Regions from separate parts of the Actinoallomurus rhizosphaericola genome, predicted to be linked through region 2. Evidence: riboswitches for the same ligand, from Rfam matches in the RefSeq annotation. Region 2 holds a riboswitch; the other holds the start of a gene.
The links. Region 2 has a riboswitch for ZMP and ZTP ahead of NE234_RS24905 (bifunctional 5,10-methylenetetrahydrofolate dehydrogenase/5,10-methenyltetrahydrofolate cyclohydrolase). Riboswitches for the same ligand answer to the same signal wherever they lie in the genome.
Positions count from the first base shown of each region.

Region 1: linked by a shared signal. The riboswitch ahead of NE234_RS38940 (serine hydroxymethyltransferase) and the one ahead of NE234_RS24905 (bifunctional 5,10-methylenetetrahydrofolate dehydrogenase/5,10-methenyltetrahydrofolate cyclohydrolase) in region 2 are both predicted to bind ZMP and ZTP.

Region 1 is NZ_JAMXMW010000025.1:107,023-115,778, forward strand. It holds gene NE234_RS38920 (hypothetical protein) at 1-136, opposite strand, end outside; gene NE234_RS38925 (glycine-rich domain-containing protein) at 217-939, opposite strand; gene NE234_RS38930 (ClpP family protease) at 1,362-2,072, opposite strand; gene NE234_RS38935 (GNAT family N-acetyltransferase) at 2,117-3,184, opposite strand; gene NE234_RS38940 (serine hydroxymethyltransferase) at 3,340-4,605, opposite strand; ZMP/ZTP riboswitch at 4,629-4,704, opposite strand; gene NE234_RS38945 (RNA polymerase-binding protein RbpA) at 4,956-5,327, opposite strand; gene secG (preprotein translocase subunit SecG) at 5,404-5,646, opposite strand; gene tpiA (triose-phosphate isomerase) at 5,776-6,582, opposite strand; gene NE234_RS38960 (phosphoglycerate kinase) at 6,579-7,769, opposite strand; gene gap (type I glyceraldehyde-3-phosphate dehydrogenase) at 7,927-8,756, opposite strand, start outside.
Region 2 is NZ_JAMXMW010000011.1:269,785-278,540, forward strand. It holds gene NE234_RS24895 (MFS transporter) at 1-943, opposite strand, end outside; gene NE234_RS24900 (oxidoreductase) at 1,472-2,323, shown strand; ZMP/ZTP riboswitch at 2,467-2,550, shown strand; gene NE234_RS24905 (bifunctional 5,10-methylenetetrahydrofolate dehydrogenase/5,10-methenyltetrahydrofolate cyclohydrolase) at 2,574-3,452, shown strand; gene deoC (deoxyribose-phosphate aldolase) at 3,603-4,547, shown strand; gene NE234_RS24915 (aldehyde dehydrogenase family protein) at 4,552-5,976, shown strand; gene NE234_RS24920 (aldehyde dehydrogenase family protein) at 5,973-6,827, shown strand; gene NE234_RS24925 (PadR family transcriptional regulator) at 6,926-7,489, opposite strand; gene NE234_RS24930 (polysaccharide deacetylase family protein) at 7,572-8,429, opposite strand; gene NE234_RS24935 (polysaccharide deacetylase family protein) at 8,527-8,756, opposite strand, start outside.

The DNA of each region.
Region 1 (8,756 bases), on a different contig from region 2:
GGTGCCGGGCGGCTGCGGGGAGCGCAGCTGTCTGGGCCGTCGGCGTCAGGGGCACCGCCCGCGTCTGAGTGGCGGGGATGGCGAGCAGGCCGATGGCTGCGGACAGGGCAGCCGCAGAGGCGGTTGAGAGCTTCATTGCGGTACCACCTGAGATCGGGGAATTGAACACTTCGAATGCCGGGGGGCTGACCGGGCCCTCGGTGCTGTCTTGGGGTATCAGTACGTGAGGACGACGCAACCGTTTGCGCCCGGAAAGCCGCGCCGGAAGGGGGCAGGAGCCGAGTCGGCACCGTTTCCGCCTCGGCCGGTGCCGGCGGGGCAGGCGTTGGACACCCCTGCGCCGGGCGCACCTCCGGGACCTCCCGTGTCTTTGACTCCGGCCGTGCCGTCCTGGCCGAAGTTGTGACCGGCATCGTCGCCGACGCACCAGGTGGCCTTCATTCCTCCCGCGCCGCCGGCGTTGCCATGGCCGCCCGGGCCGGTATGGCCACCGCCACCGGCATCGGCGCTGGCGCCGCCGGCGTTGGGGTAGGCGACGGAGGAGGCCGTCCCGGAGAGGCCGTCGCCGTTCGGCGCGGCACCGCCGGCGCCAACGGTGATGGTCATCGTGTCACCGGGATGTACGGCCAGGGTGCAGAACGAGGTGGCGCCCCCGCCCCCGCCGCTGCCGGAGGGCAGGTAGGCGTCGTTGCGGGTCCCCATGCTGCCGCCTCCCCCGGCACCGGTCAGGACGACCCTGATCCGGGACACCCGGGTGGGCACGGTAAAGGTGGTCGTGCCCGGTGCGGCGTAGACCCTTCGGGTCTCGGCGTGGGCGGGAACGGCCCCGGCCAGCGGCAGCACCACCCCGGCCGCCGCCGCGACGTTTACGACGCCTCCACGGACGCGACACAACAGGTCGCCCCTACGGCGGCCGGGCTGCCGGATGTTGGTGTGCATGCGCGCCCTCTTACTTCCATTACCGGTGGTGTCCAGATCGCTACAGGGAATCATAATCACTCAAGGCATCTATGCGACTACGTTCCGAGACGAGTCGGAGCAGGGCGGCACCGCCACATCGACACGGACGGCCGATCACCATGCGACCTCGGCGAACACCTGGCCCGCGTGGCGGTACGCGTTGTCGAGCACATCGGCGTGGCCTTGCCCGCTGACACCAGGCTCCCTATCGGCTGACCGAACGGTCCTTACTACGCGGCTCGTCGTAGCTTCGGGAGTTCCGGGCCGTGACCGGGCAGGACCAGAGGCCCGGGGCGACCTCGGCGGACGACCGATCACGCCAAGCGGATCCCACCCGTACTCCTTAGCGCGGCCTTTCGTTCGCCTGCTACATCAGCTCCGGCACACCGCCGCAAGGCGGCCTATGGCCGTGCCACGACGGTGTGGACCAGGCCGTAGGCGACCGCCTCGTCGGCGGTGAGGAGGCGGCCCTCCCGCGCGTCCGCACGGATGTCGTCGGCCTCGCGGCCCGTAGTCTCGGCGAGCCGGAGGTAGAAGGCGTCGACGAGGCGCCGGTGCTCCTCCTCCCGCGCCGCGACGTCCGTGGCGCCGCCGGCCGTGAGGCCCGCTCTGGGCTCGGCCAGTCGCAGCACCGCGTGGGGCGTCATCTCGCGCCGTCGCGCGGCGGTGAGCACGGCGAGCGGTGGCCCGCCGACCTGGCCGATGACGAGGACGTGGACCGGGCAGGTGACCGCGGCCACGGTGTCCGCGGCGGCGAACGCCGCCTCGAGATCCCCGTCCGGGGTCTGCAGGTGCAGCCGGACCGCCTCGTCCCCCGCGGCGGCGAGCGTCACGAGCCTCGCGCACACCTCCGAGGCGCGCGTGCCGTCCAGACGGCCGGTGGCCAGGATGATCCGGTGCTCCAGCAACCGGTCGCCGAGCGGATCGGCCTCGCCTGACGGGAACGACCCGCCCGGCGAGAGTGGCCCGCCCGGCGGGAGCGGTTCTCCCGGCGGGAGCGGCCCGCCCGGCGGGAACGGTTTCCCTGGCGGAGACGGCCGCTCGGGCCGGGACGGCTCTGACGGGCGGGCCGGGTCGCCGGGGAACTCCGGCGGAAAGGGCGGCATCGTCATGCGGGCACCTCCTCCACGGGCTCCCTACGACGATAGCCGCCGCGTCACCGCGCCGACCGGACCCGCACCGCTCGCGGGTCGTCCGTACGGCCGGGGCCGAGGGCGATCCGCGCTTCGAGCAGCCGCGGATCGTCGGACGCGCGGAAGCGCCCGCCGAGGCCGCCGAGCAGTGCGCGCACGCGGGTGTTGTCCGCGAGCATCGTGGCGCGGACCTCGGCCAGCCCCTGTTCGTGCGCCACGGCGACCAGGTGACGCGCCAGGGCCGCCCCGATGCCCCTGCCCTGCCAGCCGTCTTCGACGAGGAACGCCAGTTCGCCGACTCCGGGGTCCAGCGTGTACATCAGGTGGGCGAGCGCGAGGATCGACCCGTCGGGGCCCTCCGCGGCCATGGTGAGACCGTGCGCCCGGTCGCAGAAGACCCGCAGGAGCCGCTCCGGGATGTCCGACCGCGCGCTGAAATAGCGCCGCCGCCGGCTCTCGAGCGAGCACCGGGCGTGCAGGTCCCGTACCGCCTCCGCGTCGAGCGGCGTCAGCGGCCGTACGGTGATCTCGGTGCCGTCTCCGAGGACCAGCCGCTGCCGGGTCGGCGCCGAGCCGTGGGACGGGAGCAGCGAGCGGACCAGCGCGTTGGCCCGGGCGATCTCGGTGAGCGTGAACGGCAGACCCTCGCGGTGCAGGAGGACTCCGTGGAGGTGCCCCGCGGAGACGATGACCGTCGTCGGATCCGGGTGGTCGTCGAGGGCGGCGGGGCCGGCCACCCATTCGGCGCCGTCGGCGCGGAGCAGTTCGGCGAGGATCTCCGGCAGGGCACGCGGGTTCGACCGCAGGCGGACGGCCAGGGACAGGGCGCGGCTCGGCTCGTCGATCAGTTCCTGCGGGGCCGCCGGAACGACGCTGGTCCGGCGGCCCGACGCGACCGAGACGGCCGCGGTGAGCGCCTCCGCGGTGACTCCGGTGGGCACGTCCACGACGAACTCGTCCACCACACCGTCCGCGTCGACCTGGACGGACAGGTCGAGGATGTTCGCGCCCCGGGCCGCCAGGGCGGCGGTCAGGACGGCGAGCCGGCCCGGCCGGTCGTCGATCTCGGTGCGTACGCGGAGCAGCGGCATGTCATCCCCTTCAGCGACTGAACGCGGGAAGCCTCCCGCATCACTGTTACGGGGTCGCTACATGGCCGTTTCCGCCGGATCAGCACTTCCGCCGGACAAAAGGAAAGGATCCGGCACCCTCTCGGCCGCCGGATCCTTCCTCATGGAGCGCTCGGTCAGGGCGTCGCGGCCCAGCCGGGCATCGGGAAGCCCGCGAGCAGCTCGCGGATCTCCCCGGCGATCTTGTCGAGGGTCGCCTCGTCGTCGGCCGCCGTGATCGCCTGGTCGATCGACGCCGCGACGAACGCCATGTGCTCCTCGGTGAGGCCGCGGGTCGTGATCGCGGCGGTGCCGAGGCGGATGCCCGACGGGCTCCACGGCTTGCGCGGGTCGAAGGGCACCGTGTTGAAGTTCAGTTCGATGCCCGCGCGGTCGAGCGCCTTGGCCGCCGGCTTGCCCGCGATGTCCTTGTTGGTCAGGTCGATGAGGATCAGGTGGTTGTCGGTGCCGCCGGAGACCAGGTCGAAGCCGCGCGCGGTCAGCGCCGCGGCCAGCGCCCGGGCGTTCGCCACGATCTGGCGGGCGTACGTCTTGAACTCCTCCTGCGCGGCCTCCTTCAGCGCGACCGCGATCGCGGCGGTCGTGTGGTTGTGCGGGCCGCCCTGCAGGCCGGGGAAGATCGCCTTGTCGATCGCGGTGGCGTGCTCCTCGGTCGTCATGATCATGGCGCCGCGCGGGCCGCGGAGGGTCTTGTGCGTCGTCGTGGTGATGACGTCGGCGTGTCCGACCGGGGACGGGTGCGCGCCGCCCGCGACGAGCCCGGCGATGTGCGCGATGTCCGCGGCGAGGACGGCGCCGACCTCGCGGGCGATCTCGGCGAACGCCGGGAAGTCGATCGTCCTCGGGATCGCGGTGCCGCCGCAGAAGATGAGCTTCGGGCGTTCGGCACGGGCGAGATCGCGCACCTTGTCCATGTCGACCCGGCCGGTCTCGCGGTCCACGCCGTAGCGCACCGGCCGCAGCCACTTGCCGGTGATCGACACGGGCGACCCGTGGGTGAGGTGGCCGCCGTGGGCCAGCTCCAGCGACAGGAAGGTGTCCCCCGGGTTCAGGAACGCCAGGTGGACGGCCAGGTTCGCGGGCGAGCCGGAGTACGGCTGCACGTTGGCATGGTCGGCGCCGAACAGCTCGCGCGCTCGCGCCTTGGCCAGCTCCTCGATGGGGTCGACGACCTGCTGGCCCTCGTAGTAGCGCTTGCCGGGATAGCCCTCGGAGTACTTGTTGGTCAGAACGGAGCCGGTCGCCTCCAGCACGGCGGGCGAGACGTAGTTCTCCGAGGCGATGAGGCGGACCTTGTCGTGCTGCCGGCGGGCCTCGGCCTCGATCAGCCCGGCCAGGTCGGGATCGGCGGCGGAGAGATGGGACAGCGGTGGCTGGTGCACGGGGCCTCCAGTACGGGCTCGGCTCCCAGCACCCAGGCGCGCGGTGCCAGATCTCTTCGCTCCCCGGTGGTGAACTCCACCTCATGCGCCAGTCGCGTTCCCCATCCTAACGGACCGCTCCGCCGTCGATCGGGATTCCACGCGGGACACGAGCGGCCGGAGCGGGGATCCACCACGGACGCGACCGGCCCGAATCGGGACTCACCACGGGACGCGACCGACCGGCCGGGGCGGGCATTCCCGCCGGGGACGCGACCGACCGGCCGGGACGCGGATCTCCGCCGGGGACGCGACCGGCCCGGTGCCCGCCGAGGCGGGCACCGGGCCGATCACCGCTGCGATACGCGGAGCTAGTTACGAGCGCGCTGCATCGCCGCCTGGATGGCGGCGCGCTCGGCGCGCAGCTTGGCCAGCGCCTCCTCGAGGATGGCCTCGCCGTCGGCGTCGCTACGCCGCTCCTTCACGTAGGCGAGATGCGTCTTGTAGGGCTCGTTGCGCGGCGGCGCCGGCGGGTTCTCAGGGTCCTTACCGGCGGGGAATCCGCACCGGGGGCAGTCCCACTGGTCGGGCACCGCGACGTCGGTCGCGAAACTCGGCCGGGACTCGTGCCGGTTCGCGCAGTAGAAGCTCACCCAGACGCGCGGGGCCGCCTCACCACGCTCGGCCTCTCCCATCGGGCCAGCACCGACACGGCTGCCCCGAATAGCGTTGCCACTACCCACGGACTACTCCTCGCTTCCTTTGGCCGCCGCGACGCGGGGCGCGGCGGCCGTCAACACACTGCGGGTCTTGCCGGACTCAGCCGTGGTGGCCGTGCTTGAGCAGCAGACCCAGCGCGATGATCGACGCGAACCAGATCACGCCCGTGCCGATCGTGAACCGGTCGAGGTTCCGCTCGACCACGGACGACCCGCCGAGCGACGAGCTGATGCCGCCGCCGAACAGGTCCGACAGGCCACCACCCTTCCCCTTGTGCAGGAGGACGAGCAGCACCATCAGCGCGCTCGTCAGGATGAGCACGATGGAGATTGTGATGATCACAGCAGTTCAGCGCTTTCGTGATTCACCCCGCTGCTCGCGGGGAATGTTCGCGTATTCAGGTCATCCGCTACCGAGGGTACGACGTTCCACCGCGTGGTTCAGCAGAAACGCGCAGTCTGTTGCGCAAGATCACACCGGCAGCTCGCGATACCTGCAGATCTTGACGAACTCCCCGGCGTCCAGGCTCGCTCCGCCCACGAGTGCTCCGTCGATGTCCGGCTTCGCCATGATGCCGGCGATGTTGTCGCCCTTGACGGAGCCCCCGTAGAGAACGCGGACCTGATCGGCGAGGTCTCCACTGTACAGCTCGGCCAGCCGCGTGCGGATCGCGCCGCAGACCTCCTGCGCGTCTTCGGGGGTCGCGACCTCGCCCGTGCCGATCGCCCACACCGGCTCGTACGCGATGACGACGCGCTGCGCCTGGTCGGCCGGGACCTTCTGCAGGCCGCCCTCGACCTGGGCGAGCGTGTGGGACAGGTGCTCTCCGGCCTTGCGGACCTCCAGGCCCTCGCCGACGCACAGGATCGGCGTCAGGTCGTTCTTGAGGGCCGCCTTCACCTTCGCGTTGACGAGCGCGTCGTCCTCGTTGTGGTACTGGCGGCGCTCGGAGTGCCCGGCCAGGACGTAGGTGCAGCCGAGCTTGGCGAGCATCGCGCCGGAGATCTCGCCGGTGTAGGCGCCCTTCTCGTGCGGCGAGATGTCCTGCGCGCCGTACACGAGCTTGAGCTTGTCGGCGTCCACCAGCATCTGGATGCTGCGGATGAAGGTGAACGGCGGCAGCATCGCGACGTCGACCGCCTCATAGTCGGCGTCCTTGAGGCCGAAGGCGACCTTCTGGACGTGGGCGATGCCCTCGAAGTGCGTGAGGTTCATCTTCCAGTTGCCGGCGATGAGCGGCTTGCGCTGCTGCGGAGCGGGTTTCGAGGCCACGGTCAGTCCTCCAGGGCGGACAGGCCGGGCAGCGTCTTGCCCTCGAGGTACTCGAGGCTCGCGCCGCCACCGGTCGAGATGTGGGAGAAGCCGTCCTCGGCGAGGCCGAGCTTGCGCACGGCCGCGGCCGAGTCGCCGCCGCCGACCACGGTGAACGCGTCCGAGGCGATGAGGGCCTCGGCGACCGCGCGGGTGCCGCCGGCGAAGGCGTCGAACTCGAACACGCCCATCGGGCCGTTCCAGAAGACGGTGGCCGCGTCGGCCAGCTTGCTCGCGAACAGCTCGCGGGTGCGCGGGCCGATGTCCAGGCCCTCGCGGTCGGCCGGGATCGCGGTGGCGTCGACGGCCTCGTGCGGCGCGTCGGGGCCGAACTCGGTGGCCGCGAGCACGTCGACCGGCAGCACCAGGTCGACGTCGCGCTTGGCCGCCTCCTCGATGAACCCGCGGACCTGGTCGAGCTGGTCCTCCTGCAGCAGCGACTTGCCGACCTCGTGGCCCTGGGCCTTGAGGAAGGTGTACGCCATGCCGCCGCCGACGATGAGGCGGTCGACCTTGCCGAGGAGGTTGGCGATGACGCCGAGCTTGTCGGAGACCTTCGCGCCGCCCAGGACGACGACGTACGGCCGGGCGGGCTCGCCGGTGAGGCGGCGCAGCACGTCGACCTCGGCGGCGATGAGGCCGCCGGCGGCGTGCGGGAGCCGCTGCGGCACGTCGTAGACGCTGGCGTGCTTGCGGTGCACGGCGCCGAAGCCGTCGCCGACGTACAGCTCGGCGAGGGCGGCCAGGCGGTCGGCGAACTCGCCGCGCTCCGCGTCGTCCTTGCTGGTCTCGCCGGCCTCGAAGCGGAGGTTCTCCAGGAGGGCGACCTCGCCGTCCTGCAGCGCGTCGGCGGTGGCCCGCGCGGAGTCGCCGACCGTGTCGGTGGCGAAGCGGACCTCGCGGCCCAGCAGCTCGCCCAGCCGCTCGGCGACGGGGGCGAGGGAGAACTCCGGCTTCACCTGGCCCTTGGGGCGGCCGAGGTGGGCGCAGACGATGACGCGCGCGCCCTTGTCGGCGAGCTTGTTGATGGTCGGGACGCTGGCACGGATCCGGCCGTCGTCCCCGATCACGCCGTCCTGCAGCGGAACGTTGAGGTCCGAGCGGACCAGCACCCGCTTGCCGCGCACGTCGCCGAGATCGTCGATCGTGGACATGCTCATTGATCGCACTCCTGGTCGTGTCGGAACGAGCGCAGCAGGTCCGGGACCTGCTGCGCTCGTTCGTGGGTTCGCCGTCACCGGGCCGGGCGGCGGTTCACGGCCTCGTGTTCCCGTTCCGGGCCCGTCGCTCGTGCGCCGCCCGCCGCTCGGCTCAGAGGCGGGAGCCCACCAGCTTGGTGATGTCGACGAGGCGGTTGGAGTAGCCCCACTCGTTGTCGTACCAGCCGACGACCTTGACCTGGTCGCCGATCACCTTGGTGAGGCCGGAGTCGAAGATGCAGGACGCCGGGTCGGTGACGATGTCGCTGGAGACGATCGGGTCCTCGGTGTAGGTGAGGATCCCGCGCAGCGGGCCCTCGGCCGCCTCGCGCAGCGCCGCGTTGACCTCCTCGACGCTGGTCTCACGGCCCACCGTGACGGTGAGGTCCGTGGCCGAGCCGGTCGGCACCGGCACGCGCAGCGCGTAGCCGTCGAGCTTGCCCTTGAGCGACGGCAGCACGAGGCCGATGGCCTTCGCGGCGCCGGTGCTGGTCGGGACGATGTTCAGGGCGGCGGCGCGGGCGCGGCGCAGGTCCTTGTGCGGGCCGTCCTGGAGGTTCTGGTCCTGGGTGTAGGCGTGGATCGTGGTCATCAGGCCGCGCTCGATGCCGAACGTGTCGTTGATGACCTTGGCCATCGGGCCCAGGCAGTTGGTGGTGCAGGACGCGTTCGAGATGACCGTGTGCAGCTCGGGGTCGTAGGCGTCGTCGTTCACGCCCATCACGATCGTGACGTCCTCGTTCTTGGCCGGCGCGGAGATGATGACCTTCTTCGCGCCGTTCTCGACGTGGACCTTCGCCTTGTTGGCGTCGGTGAACAGGCCGGTCGACTCGATGACGATGTCGACGCCCAGGTCGCCCCAGGGGAGCTTGGCCGGGTCGCGCTCGGCGAAGGCCTTGATGGACTTGCCGCCCACGGTGATCTCGTCCGCGCCGGCCTTCA
Region 2 (8,756 bases):
AGTGCAGAACCTCCTGCGTGTAGAGGGTGACCACGTAGGAGTAGCCGAACGGGGCGGCCAGCACGGCCAGCGATGAGATGTCGGCGTTGCGGAGGGTCGGCATCCGGAAGATTCCCAGAGGCAGGAGGGGATCGGGGTGCTTGGCCTCGTTGACGACGAACGCGATCAGCAGGACCACGGCGGCGACCGCGGAGGCGATGACCAGAGGCACCGGGACGGTGGGGTCGGCGATCTGCGTGACGGCGAACGCGATGAGCAGTAGACCGGCGGTGCCGAGCACGCCGCCGAGCAGATCGTAGCTGCGCGAGCGGTCAATGGTCTCGGTGCTGCGGGGGATGACGCGGACCGCGATGATCAGTGTGGCGGCCACGATCGGGACCTTCACGAAGAAGATCCATCGCCAGTTGAGCAGGTCGGTGAGGACGCCGCCGAGGATCAGTCCGGCGGAGAACCCGGAGGCGGCGGCCGCGGAGAAGACACCGAAGGCGCGGTTGCGCTCAGGGCCCTCGGCGAACGTGCCGGCGATGATCGCGACGCTGGAGGGCACGGTGAGAGCGGCGCCGATGCCCTGGATGGCGCGGGCGAGGATGACCACGACCGCGTTCGGCGAGAGCCCGGCGACCAGTGACATGACGCCGAAGACGGTCAGGCCGAAGAGGAAGACGCGGCGGGCGCCCAGCAGGTCGGCGGCGCGGCCACCGAAGAGAAGGAAGCCGGCGTAGGTGAGGACGTAGGCGTTGACGGTCCACTGCACGCCGGACGTGGACAAGTCGAGGCTTCTGCGAATGTCGGGGAGCGCGACCTGAGTGATGGACAGATCCAGAGCGTCGAGCAGGATCGCCGTGGACACCACGAGCAGGACCAACGAGGAGTGCCGGCCGGCTCGCTTCTCGGAAGGGACGCCCCTGACACCGCCGCCGGCCGAGGCCGTGCCCTGACTCATGACAGTTCCTCGTTCACGATATTCCCTCGGTTCCGATTGTCATCAATTGAATGTCGGTTGCTGGAGAAGGTATAGGCAGAAGTGCATGGTGGGGGTGGCGCCCGTGCGGCCAAGGTGAAATGGGGGCTCCTACGCTAGCGGCCTGATCGGCCGTGCACACCACCCACATGACACGGTTTCGGTGTGAATTAACACGGGATCATTGTTATTCGCGGGCACGGCGACGGGAGCGCGGCCGGCCGGCGGGAGCACGGCGCCCCGACCGTAGCGACTTGAGAGTCGCGCTCAGGTCGAGCGCCGAACCGAGCGGGATCGTCGACGCCTGTTAGGTCTTGACCGAGGCTTCATCTCAACAAGCGGTGGGCGTCGACCCACAATTAAGTTGGATCAATCTCCTCCGCGGATATCCGCTCGGGGTGACGGCCTCTGAGTAACCTGACCCGGGAAGTTCGTCAGTCGATTGGCGTGAGGCGACGGTGGAAATGCCGTGGTCGTGTCGCCGTCTATCGCGAACAAGGGGACCTGACAATGGCAGAGACCAGTGATGGCCGGGTCTGGCTGATCACCGGCACGTCCAGTGGCCTGGGGAGGGCGCTCGCCGAGGCGGTGGTGGCCCGGGGCGACCGCCTTGTGGCGGCGGTGCGGCGGCCGGAGACCAACGATGACCTGGTGGCCGAGGCGCCAGACCGGGTCAAGGTGGTCAGGACGGACGTGACCTCGACGAAGGACGTGCACGAGGTCGTCGAGGCCGCCGCGCAGGGGTTCGGCCGCATCGACGCCGTGGTCAACAACGCGGGCTTCGGCCTGCTCGGCGGCGTTGAGGAGGCCACCGAGGACCAGATCAGGTCGCAGCTCGAGGTGAACACCTTTGGCGTCTTCAACGTGACCCGCGCCGTGCTCCCGGTGCTGAGGGCCCAGCGCTCCGGGCACATCTTCATGATCTCCTCGGTCGCCGGCCAGTTCGGCGCGCCTGGCCTTGCCTGGTACGACGCGAGCAAGTTCGCCTTGGAGGGCTTCTCCGAGGCGCTGGCCGCGGAGGTGCGGCCGATCGGCGCCAAGGTAACGATCATCGAACCGGGTAACTTTCGTACCAAGTGGGCGGGTGACTCGATGGTGATGGCCGCGGCGCGGATCGGGGACTACGCGCCGTCCATCGACCCGGTTCGCGCGTTGTTCTCCGGGCTCAACGGCAACCAGCCCGGCGACCCGGCGAAGGCCGCCCAGACCATCATCCGAATGCTCGATGAGCCCGAGCCGCCGCTGCGGCTGGTGCTCGGCGGCGACGCTCTCGAGCTGATCCGCCAGAAGCTGGCCCGGCAGACGGCGGAGCTGGACAAGTGGGAGTCGGTCACCTTCTCCACCGACTTCGACAAGGCCTGACACGGCGAGGCGTCCGGTCTGACATGACGGCGGCCGGCGCGAGAGTGCCCGGTGTGGCATGACGGCGCGGGAGCGGTATCACCGGCGCCCACTGCCGCCTATCGGCAGTGGCCGCCAGTGATCATCGAGGGGCGGTACGGTACGACTCGGGTCGCGACTGGCGCTGAGGTGGAGCACCACCGGGGAGCGGCCCGCACACATGTTGGTCGTGCGCCTGGGCCGAGTCACTTCGACCGTTCAGGAGCAGCCCATGACCCAGCCGCAGACCGCCCGTCTCATGGACGGCACCGGCCCGGCCCGCCGCATCGTCGAGCGCAGCGCCGCCAGGGCCGCGTGGATCACCCGGGAGGCCGGCACGCCGCCGTGCCTGGCGACCGTGCTGGTCGGCGACGACCCCGCGTCCGTGACGTACGTCCGCATGAAGCGCGCCCGGTGCGAGAAGGCCGGCATCGCCTCGCGGCACGTGGGACTGCCGGCCACGACCACCACGGCCGAACTGGTCGACGCCGTCACCGCCCTTTCGCAGGACCCCGGGGTGCACGGCATCCTGCTGCAGCACCCGGCCGGGCCGCACATCGACGAGCGCGCCGCGTTCGAGGCCATCGCGCCGCACAAGGACGTCGACGGTCTCACCCTGCAGTCGTTCGGCGCGATGAGCTTCGGGCTGCCGGGCTTCGCGTCCTGCACCCCCGGCGGCATCATGCGGCTGCTGGAGGAGTACGGCGTCGACCTGGCCGGCCGGCACGCCGTGGTGGTCGGCCGCAGCGCCATCCTCGGCAGGCCGGTCGGGATGATGCTGCTGGCCGGGGACGCCACGGTCACGTACTGCCACTCGCGCACCGCCGGCCTGGCCTCGATCGTGCGGCAGGCCGACATCCTGGTCGCCGCCGTCGGCCGGCCGCGGTTCATCCGGGGCGAGGACGTCAAGCCCGGAGCCGTCGTGATCGACGCCGGGTCCAACCCCGGCAACGTCGGGGACGTGGACTTCGAGACCGCCCGGACCCGCGCGGGCCTCATCACCCCCGTGCCCGGCGGCGTCGGCCCCATGACGATCGCCGTCCTGCTCGAGCAGACCGTTGACGCGGCGGCCCGCCAACTCGGCGTGGACCTCGGTGAAGAGACGGGGTGAGCGCACGCCTGCGGCTCTGAGGCCGGTCGTCGTGGTGTTGCCGTCCGTTATGCGTAGGTTGTTGAATCTTGGGGGATCGCGCGACTCCCGGTGGTCAACATCCGCACGGCGGCGCTTATCCTCGATCGACACTCGAACACAGGGGGAGACGTGCCTGACCTGTCGACCTTCGCGGACACGGCCGTATCACCGGCCGAGCTCCGCGGCTTCCTGCACGGTCTGCCGCCGGTGGACCAGGTGGGAGCGGAGGAGCGGGCCGCGCGGTTGGCGACCCGTTCGATCAAGAAGTCGGCGAAGGCGTACGCGATCGACCTGGCGATCTCGATGGTCGATCTGACGACGCTCGAGGGCGCGGACACCCCCGGCAAGGTGCGGGCCCTGTGCGCGAAGGCGGCCCATCCGGACCCGGCCGACGCGAGCGCGCCGAAGGTCGCGGCGGTCTGCGTCTACTCCGATCTCGTCGGCGAGGCGGTGCGCGCCCTGGACGGCACGGGGATCGGGGTCGCGAGCGTCGCGACCGCGTTCCCGTCGGGGCGGGCGCCGCTCGACGCCAAGCTCGCCGACACCCGCCGGGCGATCGACGACGGCGCCTCCGAGATCGACATGGTGATCGACCGCGGCGCGTTCCTCGCCGGCGATTACCGCAAGGTGTCCGACGAGATCGTCGCGGTCAAGGCCGAGTGCGGCGACGCGCACCTGAAGGTCATCCTGGAGACCGGCGAACTGGCCACCTACGACAACGTACGGCGCGCGTCGTGGCTGGCGATGCTGGCCGGCGCCGACTTCATCAAGACGAGCACGGGCAAGGTGAGCCCGGCCGCCACCCTGCCGGTCACCCTGGTCATGCTGGAGGCCGTGCGCGACTTCCGCGCGGCGACCGGCCGCCAGGTGGGCGTCAAGCCGGCGGGCGGCATCCGTACGACCAAGGACGCCGTGAAGTACCTCGTGCTCGTGAACGAGACGGCCGGGCCGGACTGGCTCACGCCCGACTGGTTCCGGCTCGGCGCGTCCAGCCTCCTCAACGACCTGCTGATGCAGCGCCGCAAGCTCACGACCGGCGTGTACGGCGGTCCCGACTACTTCACCCTGGACTGATCGGATGAGTTTCGAGTACGCCCCCGCGCCGGAGTCACGGGACATCGTCGACCTCAAGCCGTCGTACGGCCTGTTCGTCGACGGGGAGTTCGTCGAGGCGAAGAACACCTTCAAGACGATCAACCCGGCCACCGAGGAGACTCTGGCGGAGGTCGCCGAGGCCGGCGCCGACGACGTCGACCGCGCCGTCGCGGCGGCCCGCCGCGCGTACGACACGGTCTGGGGCCCGATGCCGGGCGCCGAGCGGGCGAAGTACCTCTTCCGGATCGCGCGGCTGATCCAGGAGCGGTCCCGCGAGCTGGCGGTCCTGGAGTCCATCGACAACGGCAAGCCGATCCGCGAGTCACGGGACGTCGACCTGCCGCTGGTCGCCGCGCACTTCTTCTACTACGCGGGCTGGGCCGACAAGCTCCCGTACGCCGGGTTCGGCCCCGACCCGAGGCCGGTGGGCGTCGCCGGGCAGGTCATCCCCTGGAACTTCCCGCTGCTCATGCTCGCGTGGAAGATCGCGCCGGCGCTGGCCTGCGGCAACACGGTCGTCCTGAAACCGGCCGAGACGACGCCGCTGACGGCGCTGGCGTTCGCCGAGATCTGCGCGCAGGCGGAGCTGCCGCCCGGCGTCGTGAACATCCTCACCGGGGCGGGCGAGACGGGCCGCGCGCTGGTCGAGCACCGCGGCATCGACAAGGTCGCCTTCACCGGCTCCACCGACGTCGGCCGGCAGATCGCCCGCTCCGTCGCCGGCACGGACAAGAGGCTCACGCTGGAGCTGGGCGGCAAGGCCGCGAACATCGTCTTCGACGACGCGCCCCTCGACCAGGCCGTCGAGGGCATCGTCAACGGGATCTTCTTCAACCAGGGCCACGTGTGCTGCGCCGGATCGCGGCTGCTCGTGCAGGAGCCGGTCGCCGACGAACTGCTCGACCGGCTGAAGGCGCGCATGGCGACGCTGCGGGTCGGCGACCCCCTGGACAAGAACACCGACGTCGGCGCGATCAACTCGGCCGCCCAGCTCGCGAAGATCCGCGAGCTGTCCGACAGCGGTGAGGCGGAGGGCGCGACCCGCTGGTCCCCGGCCTGCGAACTGCCCGAGCGCGGGTTCTGGTTCGCGCCGACCGTGTTCACCGGGGTCGCGGCCTCACACCGGATCGCCCGCGAGGAGATCTTCGGGCCGGTTCTGTCGGTGCTGACGTTCCGCACCCCGGCCGAGGCGGTCGAGAAGGCCAACAACACCCCGTACGGCCTGTCGGCGGGCATCTGGACCGACAAGGGGTCGCGGATCCTGTGGATGGCCGAGCGGCTCCGGGCCGGGGTCGTCTGGGCGAACACCTTCAACAAGTTCGATCCCGCCTCGCCCTTCGGCGGGTACAAGGAGTCCGGTTTCGGGCGCGAGGGCGGACGGCACGGACTGGAGGCGTACCTGCGGTGAGCGAGCGGTTGAGTGTTCGCAAGACCTACAAGCTGTTCATCGGGGGAGCGTTCCCCCGGTCGGAGTCCGGCAGGACCGTCATCGTGAACGACGCCAAGGGCAGGTTCCTCGCCAACGCCGCGCGGGCCTCGCGCAAGGACGTACGGGACGCGGTCGTGGCCGCGCGCAAGGCGCAGGCCGGCTGGGCGGCGCGGACCGGCTACAACCGCGGCCAGATCCTCTACCGCGTCGCGGAGATGCTGGAGGGGCGGCGCGGCCAGTTCGTCGAGGAGCTGCGCGGCGCCGGCCTCGGCAAGACGGCCGCCGCCACGGAGGTGGACGCGGCGATCGACCGGTGGGTCTGGTACGCCGGGTGGGCCGACAAGATCGCCCAGGTGACGGGGGCGGCCAACGCCGTCTCCGGCCCGTTCTTCAACTTCTCCACGCCCGAGCCCACCGGCGTCGTCGGGGTGATCGCCCCCGACTCGCCGCTGCTCGGGCTGGTCTCGGTGCTCGCCCCGGTCGTCGTGACCGGCAACACCGCGGTCGTCGTCGCCTCGGAGCCCGCGCCGCTCCCGGCGATCACCCTGGCCGAGGTGCTCGCCACCTCCGACGTGCCCGGCGGCGTGATCAACCTGCTGACCGGCCACCGCGCCGAGCTGGCCCCCTGGCTGGCCTCGCACCAGGACGTCAACGCGATCGATCTGACCGGCGCGCCCGGCGACCTGGCGGTGGACTGCGAGCGGGCGGCGGCGGACAACCTCAAGCGGGTCCACCGCCCCGGCGACGCCGACTGGTCCGCCGATCCCGGCACCGCGCGGATGACCGCGTTCCTGGAGACGAAGACCGTCTGGCATCCGGTCGGCGTCTGAACACGCCCCCCGTCTGAACGCGCCGCCCGTCTCGGCGGGCCGTCGTCGTCCCGGCGGGCCGTCGTCTCAGGGCGCGGGCTCGCCTGGGCACGCCGGGATCAGTTGTCGCGCCAGCGGTCGCGGGGGGACGGGTCCGGAAGCTCGTCCTCGTCGTCGGCCGCGGCGGCGATGGTCTCCCAGAAGGCGGCGTGCGCCTGCTCGTGGAGGATGCCGAGGGAGAGCGTGTGGTCGCAGGACCGCCCCGGCCCGTCGGCGTCCAGTGCCGCGCGGCGCCGGCGGTACCGCTCGACCTTCTCCCGGTGCCGCTCGGCCTGGCTGCGGGCGAGTCGCAGGAGATCCTCCGGCTCACCGAGGTCGGCGAACGCCAGCCTGAGCTGCGCGGGGTCGCGGTTGTCGGCCGGGGGCGCCTCGGGCGCGGCCAGCCACGCGCGCAGCGCCCGTTCGCCCTCGGGGGTGAGGTGGAAGAAGCGCCGCCGTCTGCCGCCCTCCTCGGCCTCCTCGCGCAGCAGGCCCAGCTCCGCGAGCCGGGGCGGATCCCGGTAGAGCTGGGCGTGGGGGATCGGCCAGAAGAACCCGACGCTCTCCTCGACCCGCGCCTTCAGCTCGTACGGGGTCATGGGGCCGTGCCGGGCGATCAGGCCGAGCACCACGTAGGCCGACATGCTCAACTCCACCCGCGCCTCCTGGCGGCCGTCGTCCGCGAGACCGTCTCGTCGTCTCTCCCCCATACCCCGGCCCATCGCGCTACTCGAAATATTGCGGGGGGAGATGGTCACGTACCGCGGCCGGAGTGAACCCCTGCTTCTTGATCGAGCGGAGCATCCGCTTGAAATCGGCGGTCATGTTGGGGTTGAAGTGCACCAGGATGATGTCGCCCCGGTGCAGCTTGCCGGCCACCTGGTAGGCGATGCTCCCGTTGCTGACCACCTCGCGCCAGAAGAAGATGGCCTTCATCCCGCAGTCCCGTGCGGCCCGCAGCGTGTCGTGGTCGGTCGAGCCGTACGGCGCGCGGAACAGCGTCGGGCGCGCGCCGTACTGCTTGGTATAGATGTCGGCCGAGTCGCAGATCTCCTGCTTCTGCCGCTTGTACGACAGATTGGGCATGTACGGGTGCGTCATCGTGTGGTCCTCGATGAGCGCGCCCGCCTGCTGGAGTTCGCGGAAGTATCCGTAGTCCTTCTTGACCGCCATGTTCGCCAGGAACAGCGTCACGGGGATCCGCTCGTCGCGGATCAGCCGGACGAAGTCGGCGTCCTTCTCCCAGCCGTCGTCGATGGTGATGAAGACGATCTTGTCCTGGGTCGGGATGCGGCTGATGACCGGGGGCAGTCCGTCGCGCGATCGGGGGATCGGCGAGGGGGAGGTCGCGGTGGGCGATCCGCTCGGCGTCGCCGATGCCGAAGGCGACGCGGAGGGGGACAGGGGAGCCGGAGAGGACGGCGGCCCGTTACCCGGAGTCTGGCTCGGTGCGCCGTCACCCGCACCTCGTGAGGCGACCGGCGCGGCCGCCCTGGTGCGGGTGGCGCCGTGTTGGCAGCCCGCCAGGGCGCCCGCGGTGAGCACGGCGAGGGCGGCCGCGGTCAGAGTACGCAGTTGTGGCATCGGATGTTCCTCTGGAACGGCGATACGTCGGTTACCAGGCTGTCCCGATTTGAGGGGGTACCAACCTGTTCATGCCGGGGCGTGGACGTGGGATGGCTCACCCCGCCGCCTCTCCGCCCAGCGAACGGGGCAGGTAGTTCTGCAGCGCCGCGGGCCGCAGTCCCGCCTGCCGGATCCAGGTGAGCAGGCGCTGGAAGTCGCCGGCGAGGCCGGGGCGGAAGTGCATCAGGATGATGTCGCCGGCCCGCAGGTCCGAGCCGCCGTCCATGCGGGCCAGCTTCCCGGACAGACCGTTGTAGAACTCCACGGACCAGATGACGACCGACT